DNA from 2 places in the Caulobacter sp. FV2ps19 genome. Region 1 is predicted to be linked to the other one. Evidence: riboswitches for the same ligand, from Rfam matches in the RefSeq annotation. Region 1 holds a riboswitch; the other holds the start of a gene.

Region 1 (7,382 bases):
TCGTTCAGACTCTAGAACTTGGCGCGAACACCCAGGAAAGCGCCGCGTCCGGGAGTCCCGTAGTTCAGGACCGTCTGATAGTCCTTATCGAAGGCGTTCTCGATCCGACCATAGACTTCGAGCGTCTCGTTGATCGGATAGGACGCCCGCAGATCGACAAGCGTGTAGCCGCTGACAGCGACGGTATTGGCCTCATTGTTGAACGTCTTGCCAACATGCCGCGCGGCGACCGCCGTGTTCAGGCCGACCGGCCAGCGATAGCTCGCAGACAGATTGGCCAGGGCCTTGGGCCGCCGTGTCAGTTGCTTGCCCGCCGACGCGCCGGAGGCGTTCTCGGCGTCGGTATAGGTGTAGTTGCCGCTCAGGGTCAGGCGATCCGTAACCTCAAGCTGACCGATCAGCTCCACCCCCTTGGTCTCGGTCTTCTGGAGGTTCTTGTAGTAGCCGTACCGGAGGGCGCCGCCCGGATTGCACAGGGCGTCGGTCGCCGTGTAGCTGCACGAGAAGTAGCGTATCTCGTTGTCCGCTTCGCGCTTGAACAGCGTCGCCGAAACCTTGGCCTTGCCGCCCAGAAGGCGCTGCTCAACGCCGGCGTCCCAGCTGTCGAAGCTTTCCGGCTTCAGATCCAGATTGCCGTACTCGCTGTAGAGTTCGTAGAGGCCCGGCGCGCGGAAACCCTGGCCAAAGCTGGCGCGCAGAACCGTGGCGCCCTCATTCAACGCCCAGGCGGCCGAGACCTGACCCAGGGTATGGCGGCCATAAGTGTCATGGTCTTCGTAGCGCAGACCACCGGTCAAGGTCAGCCCCGGAACGAGCTCGGCCTGAAGCTGGCCATAGACGCTGTCTGAACTAACCCGTCCCGTGCGAAACGCCGGATTGGGCGCACTTGTGCTGGGCGAGCGAACGGCCATTCGCGAACGCTCGCTTTCAGCGCCAAACGAGGCCGTAACCGTGTCCGTCACGGCGAAGGCGCCCTGGTATTCCCAGCGCTTGTTCTTGCCGATGGCGTCGAAGCTCAGCGGCACGGCCGGGCGGGCCGGGTTGATGTTCTCTCGATCGGTGTCGGTGTAGCCGTAGGCTAGGCGGTTGTTCCAGCGACCGTCCAGCAGGGCGAAGTTCAGACCGGTATAGATCACCAGTTCCTCAGTGCGGCCAAACTCCGGGGAATCCACGCCAAAGCCGTCGAAATCGACCCGCCCATAGGAATAGACCGAGCGAACTTCGGCCGAGACATTGTCGCTGAGCGCCACCCGCACGCGGCCCGAGACGCCGGTGTTCTGATAGCCGTCCTTCTCCTTGCCCGGCGCATAGGCCGAGAAGCCGTCGGTGGTGTAATAGCTGCCCGCCAGACGCCAGGTGACGCGCTCGGTCACCCCGCCGGCCCCGGCGCGGACAAAGGCGGTGTCGCGCGCGCCGCCCTCGATGCTGGCATTGCTTTCGAAAGCTTCGGTCGGCTCGGCGGTGACGATGTTGACCACCCCGCCGATGGCCTGGCTGCCCCACAGGGTGGATTGAGCGCCGCGCAGGACCTCGATGCGCGAGACATCGCCGATCAGCAGGTTGCCGGCGTTATAGCTGCCCTGGGTCGAGGACGGATCGTTCAGCTTCACGCCGTCAATCAGCACCACGGTGTGCTGGGTTTCAGCGCCGCGGATATAGAGGCTGGTGGCGGAACCCACGCCGCCATTGCGGGCGAAGGTGACGCTGGGCGTCTGGGCCAGCAATTCAACCGCCGAGATCGCCTGGCTGGCCTGGATGGCCTCGGTCGTCAGCACGCTGATCGAGGCCCCGACCTTTTCGATCGGTTGCGGCGAGCGGGTGGCGGTGACCACAAGTTCAGCGACTGCGGTCGCGCCGGTCTTGCCGGCGACGTCGGTTTCAGGAGCCCGTTGCTCGTCGGCCATAGCGGCGCCGGCGATCAGGGTAGTGGAGAGTGCGGAGGAGCACAGAAGCGCTCGGATCATGGTCTTTCCCTTTGAATGACCCGCGCACGTCCTCCAGCCGCGAACGTGCAGACACGCCGAGGCCAAAGGCCGCGACGCGGCCTGACTGACATGTCGTTTCGCGGGAAATCCCGTTCGTTCGGCGCACCCCGGCCGGACGATGAACGACTGCGCCGGGCAGGTCTCCTGGCTCACGGGTCTAGGCTTGGCGCGTCGCCTTCCCAGGACCGAGGTCCCAGTGGCATGTGACGCGTAAGCTCACCGCTTACAGTTGCGGGGGCAGCCGGGGTTTTAAACCCCGTTCCCTATTCATCCTCTTGCGAGGAACCTGACGCGCGAGCAGCCCTATAGACTGCGTCCAAGACCGTCAATGTGACGCTTGAAAGACATTGGGTCGGTTCGTCGCCGAGCCCAGGGGTGCAGAAACCGGTTCCGGTGGGCCCGATCCCAGGCGCATCGCCAACCCGAACAAACGTTTGGAATGGGTTGATCCAGCGCTGGCGTTTTCCGACGGATCGACGCACAGTTTGCGAAAGGATCAGTTTCGGAGTGTCAATGATGAGAGCCTCGCTCGCGATCCTTGCCCTGGGCCTGGCGGTCACCGCCGTCCCGGCCCAGGCGGCGCCTGTTGTCTCGGTGGTCCACGTGACCCTTGGGTCAGACCTGGCAAGGAAAACCGAAATCCTCGACGACCGTGAGATCCAGTACCTGACTGGAGAGCTCAAGCAGTCTGTCGAAAAGGCCCTGGACAGCGCAGGCGCGCTTCGTCCGGATGGCGGCGTGCTGGACCTGGTGATCGAAGACGCCAAACCCAACCGCCCTACGCAGCGGCAAATGAGCGTCAAGCCAGGACTGTCCTATTCCAGTTTCGGCGTCGGCGGCGCCCGCATCAGCGGCGAATACCGGGCGTCGTCTGGCGCTCGGATCCCCGTTCACTACAGCTGGTACGAGAGCGACATCCGCTGGGCCAGCACCAGCACGACCTGGAGCGACGCCGACCGGGCCTTCGACAGGCTGGCGGACCGGCTGGCCAAGGACCAATATGACGACCGCTGACGCGGCTGGATACGACATTTGAAGTCAAGAGGCGGGAACCAACCCGCCGGTCTGGGAGGACACTGAGCAATGGCCGATCGACGATCGTCGTGGTCCCTGGCGGCTTTCGCCGCGCCTTGCTTGCCGATCTCGGCGCTGGGCCTGCCCCTTGTTGTGTACCTCCCCGAGTTCTACGCCAGCGACCTTGGCCTGTCGCTCAGCGCGGTGGGGGCGGCGTTTCTGATCGTTCGTCTGATCGACATCCTCTTCGACCCGTTCATCGGCGGCCTCATGGATCGAACCCGCACCCGCTGGGGCCGATTCAGGCCCTGGCTGGTCATGGGCTCGCCGCTGGTGATGATCGGCGCCTTCGCCCTGTTCATGGCCCAGCCGGGAATCGGGCCGATCTATCTGTGGTTCTGGCTGGTCGTCACCTATGCCGGCTATTCGATGGTCGTGTTGTCGCACACCGCCTGGGCCTCAGTGCTGTCGACCGACTACGCGCAACGATCGCGCGTCTATGGCTGGTGGCAAGCCGGCAACGTCGTGGGCATGATCCTGGTGCTCACCCTGCCGCCGATCATGGCCTATGCCTTCAAGGGGGACCATGCCGCCGGCATCCGCTCGATGGGCTGGTTCATCGTGCTTTTGATCCCGCTGTCGGTGCTGCTGGCGACGCGCGCGGTGGGCGAGCCGGCCGCGCCGACAATCCGGCACGCCTCGGGTCTGACGCAGTATCTGGCTCTGCTCAAGCGGAGTTCCGTGCGCAAGCTGCTCCTCGCGGACCTGCTGATGGGCCTGGCTCCTGGTATCGCAGGCGCGCTGTTCTTCTTTTTCTTCGAGCGCATCAAGGGCTTCGACAAGACCCAGGCGGGTTTGCTGCTTCTGCTGTATTTCATCTCGGCCCTGGCTGGCGCCTCGATCTGGCCGATGCTGGCCAAGCGACTGGGCAAGCACCACGCCCTGGCGGTGGCGTCGGTCGTCTACGCCATCGTGCAGGTCTTCGCCGTGGTGACCCCGGCCGGAAACACATGGGCTGGGGCGCTGGTGCTGATCCTGGCCGGCCTCCCCTATTCGGCGGCCCCGTTGCTGGTCCGGTCGATGATGGCGGACATCGGCGACGAGGAACGCCTGGCCAGCGGCGTCGACCGCACCGGACTTCTCTATGCGATCGTCAATGGCACGATGAAGCTGGGACATGCCCTGGCGATTGGAGCCTTCCCCCTGCTCGCCCTGCTTGGCTTCGACCCCAAGCTGCCCTCCGCCACCGGCGACGTCGCCCTGATCTCTCTCTATTCAGTCGTGCCCGCCGCCTTGGGGCTTGTCGTCGCGGTCGTGATGCTACGCTATCCGCTCGACGCGACTCGCGTCGCCGAGATCCAGCGCCAACTCGCGGCGCGCGATGCGGCGGCGCGGTCAGCCCACGAGCCCGAACCGGATCAGAATGCCGCCCTCGCCGCCCCTGCCGAATGACCCCGACCATCCGTTGTTTGCCCTGCTCGGGATCATGGCGCGCCTGCGCGATCCTGTCGGCGGCTGCCCCTGGGATCAGCAACAGACCTTCGCCAGCATCGCGCCCTACACGGTTGAAGAGGCCTATGAGGTCGCCGACGCCATCGAGCGCGGCGATCTGAGCGACCTGAAGGAAGAGCTGGGCGACCTGCTTCTGCAGGTGGTCTTCCATTCGCGCATGGCAGAAGAACAGGGCGCGTTCGACTTCGCCGCCGTCGCCGCCGCCATCTCCGACAAGATGATCCGCCGGCACCCGCACGTCTTCGGCGACCATACCTATGACGACCAGGCCGCCCAGACGTCGGGCTGGGAGGCCCTGAAGGCGCAGGAGCGCCGGGCCAAGGCCAAGACGGGCGTGCTTGACGACGTGCCCGCCGGCCTGCCGGCCCTGACCCGCGCGGTGAAGCTTACCAAGCGCGCGGCCCGGGTGGGCTTTGACTGGCCATCGACCGACGAAGTTCTGGACAAGCTGCGCGAGGAGATCGCGGAACTGGAGGTCGAGATCGCGGCCGGCGACCAGGCCAAAGCCCGCGAGGAGCTGGGCGACCTGCTCTTCGTCTGCGCCAATCTGGCCCGCAAGCTCGATGTCGAACCGGAAGACGCGCTGCGCGCCACCAACGCCAAGTTCAGCCGGCGGTTCGCCTATATCGAGGCAGCCCTGGCGAAGGACGGTCGCACCCCAGACCAATCGGATCTGGCCGAGATGGACGGACTTTGGAACGCCGCCAAGGCCGACGAGAAAAAGCGCTAAGCTAGTTGGCGACCATCACGAAGGCGTCCGGGAACTGACGCTCGAAGCGCCCCAGGGCCTGGGCGTCAAGACGCGCGACGATGACGATCCCGCCCTGCGCCTCATCTTCCCGGCTGATCACGCGGCCATTGCGATAGATCCAGGCTAGACCCTCGCCGTCGCTTGCCCCCAGACGAATGGCGACAGGAGGCGTATCATCGATCAGCGCCCCGATCCGCTTGAGCAGTTCGGGACATCCATCGCCGGTGACGGCCGAAACCGCCGCAGCGCCTAGCCGGCGTGCATTGCCCTCGACCTCTTCGCGATCTTCCTCGGCGACCAGATCGATCTTGTTCCACACCTCGACGATGGTCTTGCCGTCGTCGAAGGTGACGCCGAGATCGGCCAGCACCGTCTCGACATCGCGCGCCTGGGCGGCGCTGTCGGGATTGGCGATGTCGCGCACATGCAGCACGACGTCGGCTTCCTGTACCTCCTCCAGGGTGGCGCGGAACGCCTCGACCAGTTCGTGCGGCAGGTCGGAAATGAACCCCACCGTATCGGACAGGATCGCCGGGCGACCGTCGGGCAATTTCACCGTCCGCAGCGTGGGATCCAGCGTGGCGAACAGCATGTCCTTGACCAGCACGTTCGCCTCGGTGAGCCGATTGAACAGGGTGGACTTGCCGGCATTGGTGTAGCCGACCAGCGCGACGGTCGGGTACGGGACCTTGCTGCGCGCCTTGCGGTGCAGGGTCCGCGTACGCCGCACCTCTTCCAGCTCGCGCTTCAGCTTGATGATGTTGTCGGCGATCAGGCGACGGTCGAGCTCGATCTGGGTTTCCCCAGGGCCGCCCGTATTGCCGGTGCCGCCACGCTGGCGTTCCAGGTGGGTCCAGGTCCGGACCAGGCGCGAACGCTCATAGTCCAAGCGCGCCAGCTCGACCTGCAGCTTGCCTTCGCGCGTGCGAGCACGGCGGGCGAAGATCTCAAGGATCAGGCCCGTCCGGTCCACGACCTTGACGTTGAGACCCCGCTCCAGATTGCGTTGCTGGACCGGGGTCAACTGGTCGTCAAAGACCGCGACATCGATTTTCTCGACCTCGCAGATCGTCGCGAACTCCTCGATCTTGCCCTTGCCGAATAGGGTGGCCGGCGTGACCACGCGCAGGGGCGCGATCGCCGTCTCCACGACATTGAGGTCAAGCGCCTCGGCGAGGCCGACCGCCTCTTCGAGGCGCGCTTGCGGATCGCGCGCTTCGATGGCGGACTGGCCCCGCTTGGGACGAACCGGGTGGACGACGAACGCCTTAAGAACCGGCGTGGCGTGATCTACGGATTTTGAAGATTTGGACAAGCGTCTCTAATTCAATCGTCGGAGTCGGCGCTCGGCTCGTACAGCTGGACAGGCTGAGCCGGCATGATGGTCGAGATGGCGTGCTTATAGACCAGTTGCGACTGGCCATCGCGGCGAAGCAGGACACAGAAATTGTCAAACCAGCTGACAACGCCCTGGAGCTTGACGCCATTGACGAGGAAAATGGTGAGCGGCGTCTTGGACTTGCGCACGCTGTTCAGGAACGTGTCCTGCAGGTTTTGTTTCTTCTCGGCCGACATGGGGGTTCCCCTCTTATTGTTTCGGAGGGCAAAGCACCCTCCACACAAACAAGTACATGCTAGATCATTTTTCGCCGAACGCGATCATCATTCAGCGTGAAAGTGCGCCCTGCGTCGAAAACGCGCTCTTTCCCACCACGCGTTTGAGCCGTTTTTGCAAATTGGTCAGACAGCCTTCTCGCGAGCGCGCTGGATATAGAGACGCCGGAGCCTCGTTGCTATAGGTCCGGGCGCGCCATCGCCGATTTTGACGCCATCGACCTTGACGATCGGCATGACCAGCGCCCCGGCTCCGGTGATGAACGCTTCGCGCGCCGCTTGCGCCTCGGCGATGGTGAACGGCTTCTCGTTGATCGGAAGACCGGTCTCGCGGATCACCTCAAACAAGGTGGAACGCGTCACACCGCGCAGGATATTGGCATTGGCGTCGCGGGTGCGCAGATTGCCCTCGGCGTCGACGATCCAGGCGTTGGACGAGGCCCCTTCGGTGACCAGTCCCAGGTCGTCGACAAACCAGGCCTCCAGAGCGCCACGTTCCCGGGCGG
Region 2 (7,382 bases), 1.8 Mb from region 1:
CTTTGCACTGATCACAATGTTCTGGCTGGCCTATCGCGATTTCGCGCGTTTCGCGCCACGCCGCGACGCCCTGTCCAGCCTCAACGCCCTCGCCATCGTTTTCGTGGTGCTGATCTATGTCTTTCCGCTCCGGATGCTGGCCGAGACCGGCTTTGTCTGGATCTCGGGCGGGCGGCTGCCAGGCGCGATGATCATCCACAGCCTGGACGACCTGCGCCTGCTGTTTCGAGTTTATGGCGTGGGCTTTACGGTCTTGGCCTGCCTGTTCTGCTGCCTCTACGCCCATGTCGTCGGGGCCGGCGAGCGATTGGGTCTTGCGCCGGGCGCACGGGTGCGTGCGCGCGCTAGTACCGAGATCTGGATGATCATCGCCGTCAGCGGAGTGATTTCTGTTCTGCTGACCTTCGCGCCAATCCGTCTGGCGCCCTGGCTGCCGGGGATGGCCTATTGGTGCATTCCAGCAGCCATCGTCATACGCGCTCGACTGGTCAGGACAGCAGAGCGCTGACGTATCGCCACCGATTGACGAAAAGGGCTTTGCTTATCAAAGTATGTGACCTTCCTTTCGGAGAACCCCCATGTCTCGCTCGTTTGTTTCGGCCGCCGCTGTCGCCGTGCTCTGGATCGCCGCGCCGGCCCTGGCCCAGGCGCCGTCCGACCCGGCGACGCGCCTGGCCGCCCAGAAACAGGCCCTCGGCAAGCTGGCCATGATGGACGGCGTCTGGCGCGGTCCGGCCTGGATCCGGATGGGCGACGGCGCCAAGCACGAGATCACCCAAACCGAACGCGTCGGCCCGCTGCTGGACGGCACGGTGAAGGTGATCGAGGGGCGCGGCTATGAACCCAACGGCGCAACGGGGTTCAACGCTCTGGGCGTAATCTTCTACGAGCCGTCGACCGACGCCTTCACCCTGCGCTCCTACGCCACGAGCTACATGGGCGACTTCCCGCTGATGGTCACGGGTGACGGCTATGTCTGGGAGGTCCCGGCCGGGCCGATGACCATCCGCTATACCGCCGTCTTCAAGGACGGGACCTGGCGTCAGGTCGGTGAGCGGATCATGCCGGGGCGACCGCCGGTGCAGATGTTCGAGATGACCCTGACGAGACTGGGCGACAGCGCCTGGCCGGGGGCGGGGGCGGTCGCGGCGAAATAGGGCGCTCAGACCTCGCCCTTGGCGCCGCCGCCGCGCTGGAACAGCTGCAGGGTGCGCAGCATGGCCAGACTGGCGCTGTCGGCATGATAGCCGTTGGGGGCGACGAAGGCGTGGCCGGCGTCGTAGAGCCACACCGGCACGTCTGGATGCGCCGCCTGGATGGTCTCGACGTCGGCCATCGGGATCAGGCTGTCGCGCTTGCCGAAATGCAGGGCGGTCGGCGCCTTGGGGGTCTCGTCGACATACCGGATGATGTCGCCGCCGTAGAAGCACGACACGCCTGACAGGCCCGTGCAGCGCGCCGCCGCCAGCCAGGCGGTCGTGCCGCCATAGCAGAAGCCCAGGGCGAACACCGGGCCTTCCATGGCCTCGATACAGGTCTGGACGCGGGGTATGGCGCTGGCGCCCCAGCCGGTCACGGCGCCCATGCTCATGCGCTGATCGAGGATGGACGGGTCGCTATTGGCCTCAGGGAAGGGCGCGTCGGCGGCGTCGAACAAGGCGGGGGCAATCACCTCATAGCCCTGATCGGCCAGGGTGTCGGAGAGTTCGCGGATGTGCGGCGTCACGCCCCAGATGGCGTGCAGGATCACCAGGCCGCCGCGCCGGGCGTCCTGGTGGCGCGCGTGATAGGCGCTGAAAGGCGCGCCGTCGCGGGTGGCCAGGGCGATGGACTCGCCCATCAGACTGCGCCGAAGGACTGGAACAGGGCCAGGGTCCGCTGACGCGCCAGCTTGGCGTCTTCGAGGTCGGAATCGGGCCGGCCGTCATTGTTGAAGCCGTGGCCGCTGGCCTCGTAGATATAGACGGGAACCTCGGGCTGGGCGGCGCTGAGGGTCGACTGGACGTCTTCGGCCGGGATGTGGGCGTCCTTGCGGCCCAGATGGACGATCACCGGGCAAGACAGCGGCAAGGCGGCGTTGGCCGCGACCATGCTGCCATAATAGGATGACCCCGCGGCCAGGCCCCTCAGCTTGCCGGCCGCCAGCCAGACCAGCGATCCGCCCAGGCAATAGCCCACGGCGAACACCGGACCGCGCGGCGCCAGCTCATCGATACAGGCCTGGATGTCGGACAGCATCTTCTCGGCGCCGATGGTGTTGACGTGGCTGACGCCGGTCTGGAAGCCCTTGGGGTCATGCTCGGCGATGAAGCCGGGCTCGGCGCGGTCGAAAATCGATGGGGCCAGCACCTCGAAACCCAAGGCCGACCAGCGCGCCACGTCGGCGACGACATACTGGTCCAGGCCGAAGATCTCCTGGATCACCACGATCCCGCCCTTGCGCTCGCCCTGCGGCTGCGCATGCAGGGCGTTGAAGGCGAAGCCGTCGATCGCTGAGGTCAGGGTGATCTTGTCGGACATGCGGGCCTCCTCGCCAATAAAAAGCGGCCGGGACGTTTCCGTTCCGGCCGCTTGATATGGTGTCCTAGACGTTGAACCGGAAGTGCATCACGTCGCCGTCCTTGACGACATATTCCTTGCCCTCGGCCCGCATCTTGCCGGCTTCCTTGGCGCCGTTTTCACCGCCCAGCTTGATGAAGTCGTCAAAGGCGATGGTTTCGGCGCGGATATAGCCCTTCTCGAAGTCGGTGTGGATGACGCCGGCCGCCTGCGGGCCGGTGTCGCCCACATGGATGGTCCAGGCGCGGGCTTCCTTGGGGCCGACTGTGAAATAGGTCTGCAGGTCCAGCAGTGTGTAGGCTTCGCGGATCAGGCGGTTGAGGCCCGGCTCTTCCAGGCCCAGGGTCTCGAGGAATTCGGCGCGTTCCTCGGCGTCCAGCAGGGCGATCTCGCTCTCGATCTGGGCCGAGATGACCACGCTTTTGGCGTTGTCCTTGGCGGCGCGTTCGGCCACCAGGTCACTGAACGTGTTGCCCTTGTCGGCGCTGCCTTCATCGACATTGCAGACATAGAGGGCCGGCAGCGAGGTCAGCAGCTGCAGCATGTGCCACGCCTTCTCGTCATCGGCGTCGATCTTGGCGGCGCGGGCCGGGCGGCCTTCGCGCAGCAGGGCCAGGGCGATATTGGCCAGGCGCAGGGTGTTGGCGCTCTCCTTGTCGGCGCCGACCTTGGCGCGCTTTTCGAGGGCCGGAACGCGCTTTTCCAGGCTTTCCAGATCGGCCAGCATCAGCTCCATCTCGATGATCTCGAGATCGCTGATCGGGTCGATGCGGCCTTCCACGTGGACGATGTCGCCGTCTTCAAAGCAGCGGGCCACGAAGGCCACGGCGTCGCAGTCGCGGATATTGGCCAGGAACTGGTTGCCCAGGCCTTCGCCCTTGCTCGCGCCGCGCACCAGGCCGGCGATGTCGACAAAGGTGATGCGGGCCGGGATGATTTCCTTCGAACCGCTGATCTTGGCCAGGGCCTCCAGGCGCGGCTCGGGCACGGCCACCTCGCCGGTATTGGGCTCGATCGTGCAGAACGGATAGTTGGCGGCCTGGGCCGACGCCGTCTGGGTCAGAGCGTTGAACAGGGTGGACTTGCCGACATTGGGCAGGCCGACGATGGCGACTTTTAGGGCCATGGAACTCTCGTGAATTTCGTTGGCCGCGACCTAGCACGGATCGGCGGCGAACGCGAAGGGCAGGGCGGTTAAGCCCCGTTCGCCTCAGAGCGTCGTCGATCGCGGGTGAAGCGCGGCCCGCGGAGAGCCTAGCCCAGCCGCAGCCACGTTCTGGTGCTGGTCGCCGAGTACGAAACGGTCAGCTTCGACTCCATGGCCTGGGTCATCAATTGCATGGTCCCGGCGCTTCCCTCGTGCCTGGGCACGATCAGGGTGGCCGCGACCTGACCCTTGCTGTCGGGCGCCGACAGGGAGGCCTTGAGGCCCGGATGGGCGGCCGTCTGGCTCACCAAGTAGCGGTCCACCTGGGCGGGCGCGCCCTGAACGACAATCCGAGCGGAGGTTGTCTTGACGCCGCAGCCAGCCGTGGATGCCGCCGCCAGCAGCACAAGAAGAGCGCGAACACCGAATACGGCCGGACGGGTCATGCTGTTTCTCCGTCGCGCTTCAGGCGACCACCTCAGTGTCATGCTCCTAATGCGTGTTGTAAAGCGCTGCGCCGTCAAAAGGGGTTCGCGCTCGCCCCGCCACTTGCATCAACTGTAACCGTACCCGATATCAAAGGCGGAAAAGGAGCCGTGAGATGAGCCTTCGACCTGTCGTGAAAATCGTCAAGGGCGTCCCCGCCTCGGATGGCGACGGCGTGCGCCTGACCCGCATGCTGGGCACCCAGGAAGCCCAGATGTTCGACCCGTTCCTGATGCTGGACTGTTTCGACAACGATCAGGCATCTGACTATATGGGCGGCTTCCCCGACCATCCGCATCGCGGCTTCGAGACCGTGACCTACATGCTGGAAGGCCGGATGCGGCACCGCGACAATACCGGTCGCGAGGGGATCATCGGCCCTGGCGGCATCCAGTGGATGCGGGCCGGCAAGGGCATCGTCCACTCCGAAATGCCCGAGCAGTCAGAGGGCCGCATGCGCGGCTTCCAGCTGTGGGTCAATCTGCCGGCAAAGCTGAAGATGAGCGCGCCGGGCTATTCGGAGTTCGAGAGCGACGCCATCCCGGTCGAGGCCCGCGACGGCGGCGTCACCGTCAAGGTGATCTCGGGCGTCACCGATGGCGGCACGGCCGGACCCATCGGCGGCGGCGCGGTCGACGCGCTGTATTTCGACGTCGTGCTGCCGGCCGGAACGCGGTTCGAAGAGCCCGTGGGCGATGACCGCAACGCCATGCTGGCGGTCTATGAGGGCCAGGTCCGCGTGGCCGGCGGCAAGGTCGACGCCCTGTCAGGCGTGTTCCTGGGCCAGGGCGACACCGTGCTGGTCGAGGCGGTCACCGACGCCCGGGTGCTGCTGATCGCCGGGCGTCCGATCGAAGAGCCGGTGTTCTGGCACGGCCCGTTCGTGATGAACTCGCGCGACGAGATCGTGCAGGCCTTCGAGGACTTCCAGTCCGGCAAGTTCTGACGCTGATCTCCAAAATCACATAAAGATATCCTTATGTCTCTGTTGACGCGCGGGGCCGTCCCGTGCTTCTTGCGGCCTGTCGTGGTCCGCGTGCGCTTTGGCGTGCGTGGCTAAGAGGGAAGTCGGTGAGGGCGTGAAACCCCGATCCCGGCGCTGCCCCCGCAACTGTGAGCGGTGAGCCGCTGTCCGTTACGTGTCACTGATCCGCCGAACTTCATCGGTGGCGGATCGGGAAGGCCAGGGCAGGGGCGTTGACCCGTGAGCCAGGAGACCTGCCCCGACAGATAACGTCCTCCGGCGGGGTGCCCGGTCTGGTCGCTAGCAAGGCGCGACCGGGCCGTGATGTCCCGTGCGCGACCGCCTGCGCGCGTCCCGATCAGCCTCTCGCCATCATCTGGCAGAGGTTTTGAACCATGACCGTCACCGTCGCCACCCTGGGCTTTCCCCGCATCGGCCCCCGTCGCGAGCTCAAGCGCGTGCTGGAAGAGCATTGGGCCGGACGGCTCGACGCCGCCGGCCTGCTGACCGCCGCCGCCGCCCTGCGCGGCCAGACCTGGGCCCGTCAGGCCGCCCTGGGCGTGGATCACGTGCCCAGCAACGACTTCTCCCTCTATGACCACGTGCTGGACACCAGCGTCATGGTGGGGGCCATCCCGCCGATCTATGGCTGGACGGGCGGGCCGGTCGATACCCCCACCTATTTCGCCCTGGCCCGCGGGACCCAGGGGCAGGCCGCCGAAGTCTGCGCCCACGGCCACGTCCATGAGCCGGTCAACGACCCCGCGGCCGGCCTGCCGGCGATGGAAATGACCAAGTGGTTCGACACCAACTATCATTATCTGGCTCCCGAGGTGTCGCGCGGCCAGACCTTCGCCCTGACCTCGACCAAGCCGATCGACGAGTTCCTGGAGGCCAAGGCGCAGGGGATCCAGACCCGCCCGGTGCTGCTGGGGCCGGTGACCTTCCTGAAACTGGCCAAGAGCCGCGATCCGGACTTCCAGCCCCTGACGCTGCTGTCGGCGCTGATCCCGGTCTATGCGCAGGTGCTGCAGCGTCTGGCCCAGGCCGGCGCGGACTGGGTGCAGATCGACGAGCCCTGCCTGGCCCTGGACCTGACCGACTTCGAGCGCGGCGAGCTGCGGCGGGCCTATGGCGCCCTGACCCACGCCGCGCCGGAGCTGCGGCTGATGCTGACCAGCTATTTCGGAAGCTTCGGGGACAATCTGGCCACGGCGGTCAACCTGCCGGTCGAGGGTCTGCACCTGGACCTGGCCCGCGCGCCGCAGGATCTGGAGGTCGTGCTGGCCGCCGCGCGGGAGAGCCTGGTGCTGTCTCTGGGCGTGATCGACGGCCGCAATGTGTGGCGCGCCGATCTGGAGGCCCTGCTGGATCGTCTGGAGCCGGTGGTGGCGGCGCGCGGCGGAGACCGGGTGATCCTGGCCCCATCCTGCTCGCTGCTGCACACGCCGGTGGATCTGTCGGCGGAGACCCGGCTGGATCCCGAGGTCGCCCAGTGGCTGGCCTTCGCCGTGCAGAAGGTCGAGGCGCTGGTCGTTCTGGCCGGGGCCCTGAACGCCGGTCGCGCGTCGGTCCGGCCCCAGTTGGAGGCCGCCGCGGCCGCCGCCGCCGCGCGCCGCACCTCCAGCCGGATCCACGATCCCGCCGTTCAGGCCCGCCTGGCCGCCGTGACCCCGCAGGACGCCCGCCGGGCCACGCCCTTTAGCCGGCGCATCGCGCTTCAGCATGCCGATCTGAACCTGCCGCCCCTGCCGACCACGACCATCGGCTCGTTCCCCCAGACCCAGGCGGTGCGCAAGGCCCGCTCGGCCCATGCCCGGGGCGAGATCAGCGACGGCGACTATCAGGCCTTCCTGCGTCAGGAGACCGCCGCCGCCGTCGCCTGGCAGGAAGAGATCGGTCTGGACGTGCTGGTGCACGGCGAGTTCGAGCGCAACGACATGGTGCAGTATTTCGGCGAGCAGCTGTCGGGCTTTGTCTTCACCCAGCACGCCTGGGTGCAATCCTATGGCTCGCGCTGCGTGCGGCCGCCGATCCTGTATGGCGACGTTTCGCGGCCTCGCCCGATGACGGTGGAGTGGTGGCGCTACGCCCAGGGCCTGACCGAGCGGCCAATGAAGGGCATGCTGACAGGGCCGGTCACCATCCTGCAGTGGTCTTTCGTGCGCGACGACATTCCCCGCAGCCAGACCTGCCGGCAGATCGCCCTGGCGATCCGCGACGAGG

The links. Region 1 has a riboswitch for cobalamin ahead of ACW18B_RS14005 (TonB-dependent receptor plug domain-containing protein). Riboswitches for the same ligand answer to the same signal wherever they lie in the genome.
Region 2: it holds a riboswitch for cobalamin, as region 1 does, so the genes downstream of both, metE (5-methyltetrahydropteroyltriglutamate--homocysteine S-methyltransferase) here and ACW18B_RS14005 (TonB-dependent receptor plug domain-containing protein) in region 1, are expected to answer to the same signal.

What each region holds. Positions count from the first base shown of each region.
Region 1 covers NZ_CM178729.1:2,943,821-2,951,202, forward strand. Annotated here, with positions in the region: gene ACW18B_RS14005 (TonB-dependent receptor plug domain-containing protein) at 12-1,964, opposite strand; cobalamin riboswitch at 2,103-2,290, opposite strand; gene ACW18B_RS14010 (hypothetical protein) at 2,502-2,999, shown strand; gene ACW18B_RS14015 (MFS transporter) at 3,069-4,451, shown strand; gene mazG (nucleoside triphosphate pyrophosphohydrolase) at 4,423-5,241, shown strand; gene hflX (GTPase HflX) at 5,243-6,577, opposite strand; gene hfq (RNA chaperone Hfq) at 6,589-6,837, opposite strand; gene ACW18B_RS14035 (D-amino-acid transaminase) at 7,003-7,382, opposite strand, start outside.
Region 2 covers NZ_CM178729.1:1,137,438-1,144,819, forward strand. Annotated here, with positions in the region: gene ACW18B_RS05480 (TMEM175 family protein) at 1-508, shown strand, start outside; gene ACW18B_RS05485 (DUF1579 domain-containing protein) at 579-1,157, shown strand; gene ACW18B_RS05490 (dienelactone hydrolase family protein) at 1,163-1,840, opposite strand; gene ACW18B_RS05495 (dienelactone hydrolase family protein) at 1,840-2,520, opposite strand; gene ychF (redox-regulated ATPase YchF) at 2,585-3,685, opposite strand; gene ACW18B_RS05505 (hypothetical protein) at 3,814-4,152, opposite strand; gene ACW18B_RS05510 (pirin family protein) at 4,308-5,138, shown strand; cobalamin riboswitch at 5,204-5,432, shown strand; gene metE (5-methyltetrahydropteroyltriglutamate--homocysteine S-methyltransferase) at 5,552-7,382, shown strand, end outside.